2 linked regions of the Microbulbifer sp. GL-2 genome follow. The protein of the gene in region 2 binds, or shares a complex with, the protein of the main gene of each other region. Links are inferred from orthologs where the notes say so. Each region holds a gene or a part of one and is shown on either strand. Other genes may lie near its edges.

Region 1 (3,067 bases), 630 kb from region 2 along the record:
CGATAGTCTCGTAGGGCAGGTCCTGTACGCCCATGATGGCGGGCAGCCCCATGGCGCGGGCGATAATGGCCACATGGCTATTGGATGAGCCTTTGACGGAGACTGCGCCAATCAACTTCTCCCGCGGGACCTCGGCCAGCACAGCAGCGGTCAGTTCTTCACCCACGAGAATCGTGTTATCCGGGTAGTCGCGCTCGCTTTGCTGGCGCTGATGCAGGTGCGCGAGGACCCTGGACCCCAGGTCGCGCACATCGGCAGCCCTGTCGCGGAAATAGGAATCGGACATGGCTTCAAAGCGTCGCACATGCTCCAGCATCACCTCGGCCCAGGCTCTGGGTGCACTCAACTGCTGCTGGATACGGTCGCAGACTTCGACTGCGAGGGAATTGTCATCGAGCATACTGATGTAGGCATCGAACAGCGCACGCTCCTCGCGATTCAAGTCGCCCTTTAACCTTTCCCCAACTTCACGGATTTCTTCCCTGGCCGTGCTGAGTGCCTGCTGGAATAGTGCCAGCTCATCTTCGATATCCAGGCACAGGGAGTAGGGTACCGTGGCCAGGTTTGCCTGGGGCGTGACAATGTGGGCACTGCCTATGGCAACGCCTGGAGAGCCGGCGATACCGGAGAAGTGGGTTTCCTGACGTTGTCTGCGAATGGTGGCCAGCGTACCGGTAGCCTCCGCATGGGCAATCACTCCTGCAAGCTGCGCAGACAGTGTGACCAGAAATGCCTCCTCACCTTCATCGAAGCGGCGCTGCTCCTCCTGCTGGACAACCAAGACGCCGAGCACGACGCGGTGGTGGATAATCGGGGTGCCTAAAAAAGCACTGAAACGCTCCTCTCCGGTAGAGGGGAAGTACTGGAAGGCGGGGTGAGCTTCGGCTTTTTCCAGGTTGATAGGTTCTTCCCGGGTTACCACGTTGCCCACCAGACCCTCACCGGGTGCCAGGTGTACTTGGCCCACCGCACTGGGAAGCAGGCCGTCGGTGGCCATCAGGACATACTTACCGGACTGCTTGTCACGCAGGTAAACAGAACAGACTCGGGTGTGCATCACCTCGCGCACACGTCGCACAATGATTTGGAGCACCGCGGGAAGGTCCCTGGCGGTGTTAACTTCCTGAACGATACTGCGCAGAGATCCGAGCAATGGCCTGTCCTCGCCAGTCAACGGAGAAATTCATGGGTCCAGGGCCAGCCTGGAGCCAGGGGATGCTGGATGAAACGGGTTGCGAATGCCGGGTTATTCACCCTTGTCGCGCAGCCAGCGTCTCTCCAGCTGTAACTGTTGTGGTGCCAGCTCGGTCAGAGCGCGCCGGTAAACTTCGCGCTTGAAGGTGACCACCTTGCTCAGTGGGTGCCAGTAACTGACCCAGCGCCAGTGATCGAATTCGGGTTTGTAGCCATTGTCAAAGCTGATGGAAGACTCCTGCGCCTCCAACTTGAGCAAATACCACTTTTGCTTTTGTCCGATACACAGCGGTTCGGAGCGCCGGCGAATCAGCCGCTGTGGCAGGCGGTATCGCAGCCAGCCTCGGGTGCAGGCAATCAGGCTGACTTGATCGCGAGTGAGGCCTACTTCTTCGTACAGTTCCCTATATAGCGCCTGTTCTGGGGTTTCGCCCGGGTTTATTCCTCCCTGGGGAAACTGCCAGGCGTCCTTGCCACCTACCCGCCTAGCCCACAGCGCTTGACCGCGGGCATTCAGCACAATGATGCCGACATTGGGGCGAAAGCCCTCGGTGTCTATATTGCTGCTGTTTTCGCCACTCGGGCCCCGGTTGCGGTTATTGACCGCGGGGCTGTCGGTGCGATTTGATTGCTTGGCGGGCCTACGGCGGTTTCTTCTCCCGGCTTGTGCCGGCTTGCCGTCGCCCAAAATACCGTCCTCAATACTGTTGTGTGCTGCCGTGCGCTGCACTTACTTGTCCCGCATTGTTCCACAGAGGTGGATTTACAGCAATTCAGTGACGCAGTCCGTGTGATGCTGGCGAGTGCGGGGTAAAATTGCCTGTCGTTGTAATGACGGCGGCCTAACCTTGGCGGTGAAATACCCATAGGGAATCTATAGTTTACGGGGGAGTTGGTGGTGCAGCTGGCAATATTTGATCTCGACAATACATTGATCGGCGGAGACAGCGATCACGCCTGGGGTGAATTCCTGGTGGATCGGGAGCACGTGGACAGTGAGCATTACCGCTCGGCCAATGACCGCTTTTACCAGGATTACCAGCGCGGCGACCTGGATATTTTTGCCTACCTGGAATTTGCCTTGGAGCCGCTCTCGCAGATTTCTCGCGGCCAGCTGGAAAACCTACAAAGCGAGTTTATGCAGGAAGTGGTCAGTGAGTTGTGGCTGCCGGCGGCGCAGGAGCTGATTGGCGAGCACCGTCGCAAAGGGCACCACATTATGATTATTACCGCCACCAACCGCTTTGTGGTTGAGCCCATTGCCGCGCGCTTGGGAGTCGATACCCTGCTGGCAACCGAGCCGGAAGAACAGGGAGGTCAATTCACCGGGCGGGTTGTCGGTGAGCCCTGTTATCAGGCCGGCAAGGTATTGCGTCTGCGCCAATGGCTGGCGCATAACCCTGAATTTGAAAGCAGGGAAAAATGGTTTTATAGCGATTCCATCAACGACCTGCCCTTGTTGGCCGAAGTCGAACATCCGGTGGCAGTTGATCCCGATGCAAGTCTGCGTGCAGAAGCGGAAGCGCGTGGCTGGCCGGTTATCAGTTTGCGCTAGAGTCGCTGAATCGCACCGCCTGAACCTTTGCGACAATGGGAAAATGAGGAATTGAGTGAACGGATATAGCATTCGGCAACTGGCTGTAGCGCTGTTGCTCTGCAGCCTGGCTTTTGTATCTGGCTGCGAGAAGAAGTCGGCAGAGCCGCCCAAAGCCATTCGGGATGTGGCACCACAGCAGGTCAATGAGAAGGCCGCTTCGGATCTCTCCCTGGCGATCTGGCAGGCTGGGCAAGCCCAGGTTCTTCATACCCACGCTTCGGTGGAAACCTTGCAGCGAGCCGTAGAGGCTCTATTGGTGCAGCCGAGTGAGGACCA
Region 2 (3,026 bases):
CGTGCCAGGAGTCAACTGAGCACGGATGTTGAGGAATTTCTCGCCGGTGGTGGGGCAATCAATGAGGTTGACCCAGAAGTTACCGCCGATCCCCCGCGTAAACCACAGCCTAAATACGGCAGCCGCCCTATTTAGTACAGCAGGGCTTTGCCGCCACCCTTACCTGGTTGGCGGCATATTATTTTTTGGGGGCCTGAGTTTGATGTCCCGTAGGATGGATTTAGTAGAGTCCGGTTTAGCGACTAACAAACCTGGGAAGCAGGCGCTCCAATACCTCGCCGATATAGGAGAGAAACAGGGTACCGAGGCTCGAGCGGTAGTATTGAGGATCGGATGAGCCTACGGCGAGCACCCCCATTTGGTTGCATAGGGGGACCACGGCTGCAGAAGCCACATCCTGCCAGCCTTCGCCAAACAGATACTCCCTCTCGGCGGGGCGCAGGGCTCCGCATACTGGGCGGCCATTGCGAAGAATTCCGCCAATAGCTGTCTCTGCGCCTGCGTGGGAGCTGGAACGGACCTGGCCCAGGCTGCGGGCGCTGGGCAGGGGTTCGAATAGAGTCAGGCTGGTGAACTCAACGTTAAAATCGGTTGCGAAGCTGGAGTAGAGGGCTTCTGTGGCTTCGCCTATGTCTCGCGCCTCCAGCAGGGCCAGGATCAGGCGGCGGCTGTTAAAGAAAAGCTGGTCGTTATCACGGGCATTATGCAGCAGTTGATCGAGGCGCTGGCGCATTTCAATATTGCGTTCGCGCAATAAGTTGGTTTGATGCGTCATCAGTGACACGGTCTTGCCATTATCCCGCGGCAACTTGATTGTTTCGAGCAGGTCCATCCTGTCGAGAAAGAACTCGGGATTCTGCATCAGGTAGCGGGCTACCTGCCGCGCAAGCAATTTGTCATCCCGCTGCATTTCCTTGTGGCTGCCGGCGACAATCTCTTCAGAGCTTTGATTGGCGTCTGTCTGTTCCATCATGGTCCATTCACATTGGCGCGGGATCGAGGTGAATTGACAGCTCCAGTGGGTAAGGACCCACTATCGACAGGCGCCACAGAACTCCCTGGGAGGTCGAATAGTCGCCACCTTGCCCGCAAGGTTATTCAAATAATGATTTGCCCGTGGAAAACCGTGATCGCGGGCCCGGTCATAGTAACCGGCTGACCCGGTCCGCTCCAGTGAATTGTCAGGTTGCCACCGGGCAGGCGGACCTCCACCTGATCATCCACCAGCCCGCGTTGGTGCGCATAGACCATAGCGGCACAGGCACCAGTGCCACAGGCACGGGTCTCGCCCACCCCCCGCTCAAACACGCGCAGCTGTGCTTCGTTGCGGGAGTTAATTTGCAGGAAGCCTACATTGACCTTTTGTGGAAAGCGCGGATGAGTTTCGATCAGCGGACCCAGCTGGTTCACGGGAGCCTCTTGGACATCCTCTACCAGCAGTACCGCATGGGGGTTGCCCATGGATAAGGCGCCGATAGTAAATGTCTCATCGCGAACATCAATGGGATAGCTTTCGGCGCAGCGATCGGCGTTAAAGGGAATCAGTTCCGGTTCCAGCACTGGGGCGCCCATATCCACGCTGACCTGGTCGCTATCCATGACTTTGAGTTGCAGCATGCCCCCAGCAGTCTCCACTTTCAGGCGTTTCTTGCCGGTAAGGCGGCGTTCGCGCACAAAGCGTGCAAAGCACCGGGCGCCATTGCCGCAGTTTTCCACTTCGCTGCCATCGGCGTTGAAAATCCGATAGCGGAAATCTGCGTCAGGGTCGCGAGGTGACTCCACAAGCAGAACCTGGTCACAACCAATGCCCAGGCAGCGATCGGCAATTCGGCGAATCTTATCGGGGGACAGTTTGACCCTCTGGCTGATGCCGTCGAGCATCACAAAGTCGTTGCCAAGCCCATGCATCTTGCTGAATTTAATGCGCATTCCATTTCTCTAGTGATTCTCTGTATCTGACCGATATTGGCGTCTCTCTGGCCCACACGGGCTGCCTGCGAGTAGCGGCACCAAAGTTGTTATTTTGACATCTATTTCGCCACAAAGAGTCAGACTTTTTCCGGTACTGGCGTTTCTCCCTTTACCAGGTCACTGAAGGTTTCTCGCGTTCGTACCAGATAGGTGTTGTCACCGTCGACCAGAACTTCTGCTGCGCGAGGGCGGCTATTGTAATTGGAGCTCATGGTGAATCCGTAAGCGCCGGCAGAAAGCATGGCCAGCAGCTGTCCCTGCCGTAGAGCGAGGGCGCGGTTCTTACCGAGGAAATCGCCGGTTTCGCATACTGGCCCGACGATGTCCCACATGGCATCTTCACCGTGATCGGGGGTCACTGGCACTATATCCTGCCAGGCCTGATAAAGGGCTGGACGCAGGTTATCATTCATGGCCGCATCGACAATGGCGAAATTGTGCTCCTCGGTGCGCTTGAGGTAATCAATACGGGTCAGCAGTAAGCCACCGTTGGCCGCAATGGAGCGCCCCGGCTCCAATATCAGGCCGAGATTGCGCTCGCCGATACGCCCGATCACCGCCTGCAGGTAATCCGCTACAGGTGGTGGTTCCTCTCCCCGGTAGCGCACACCCAAGCCACCTCCCAGGTCCAGGTGCTCCAACTGTATGCCCTTACTGGAGAGGTCGTCCACCAGCATCAGTAGGCGCTCCAGGGCATCGAGAAAGGGGGCTACTTCGGTAAGCTGTGAGCCGATATGGCAATCCACTCCGATCACTTTCAAGTGCGGGGAGTTGGCCGCATGCATATAGACATCTAATGCACGGTCGATTGCGACGCCGAACTTGTTTTCCTTGAGGCCGGTGGAAATATAGGGGTGGGTTTGAGCGTCGACATCCGGATTTACCCGCAGGGAGACAGGTGCGATGGTTTCGCACTCGGCGGCAACCTGTTCCAGACGCTGCATTTCCGCCTCGGATTCGACATTGAAGCAATGCACCCCGACTTCCAGCGCACGGCGCATTTCATTGGCAGTTTTGCCGACGCCGGAAAATACTACCCGAGAGGGATCGCCACC

The links. Proteins that work in one complex are often made in the same cells at the same time.
Region 1: the proteins of dapF (region 2) and GL2_RS08615 are in contact, whole or in part, in a solved structure (PDB 5YGU), measured with the Escherichia coli proteins. The link is inferred for Microbulbifer sp. GL-2 from one-to-one orthologs.

The regions. Positions count from the first base shown.
Region 1 is NZ_AP019807.1:1,958,131-1,961,197, forward strand. The notes cover bases 1-2,994. They hold GL2_RS08615 (RNA pyrophosphohydrolase), read right to left. Parts: upstream 1,754-2,994; coding sequence 1,247-1,753; downstream 1-1,246. Other genes in these bases: ptsP (phosphoenolpyruvate--protein phosphotransferase), read right to left, coding at 1-1,153; GL2_RS08620 (HAD family phosphatase), read left to right, coding at 2,093-2,749; GL2_RS08625 (imelysin family protein), read left to right, coding at 2,805-2,994. Also shown: more of GL2_RS08625, read left to right, coding at 2,995-3,067. UniProt on the Escherichia coli protein: Master regulator of 5'-end-dependent mRNA decay.
Region 2 is NZ_AP019807.1:1,331,749-1,334,774, reverse strand. Bases 15-2,967 are described here. They hold dapF (diaminopimelate epimerase), read right to left. Parts: upstream 1,930-2,967; coding sequence 1,099-1,929; downstream 15-1,098. Other genes in these bases: lysA (diaminopimelate decarboxylase), read right to left, coding at 2,049-2,967; GL2_RS05730 (DUF484 family protein), read right to left, coding at 236-973; GL2_RS05735 (hypothetical protein), read left to right, coding at 15-135. Outside these bases: more of GL2_RS05735, read left to right, coding at 1-14; more of lysA, read right to left, coding at 2,968-3,026. UniProt on the Escherichia coli protein: Involved in the succinylase branch of the L-lysine biosynthesis and in the biosynthesis of the pentapeptide incorporated in the peptidoglycan moiety. Catalyzes the stereoinversion of LL-2,6-diaminopimelate (L,L-DAP) to meso-diaminopimelate (meso-DAP).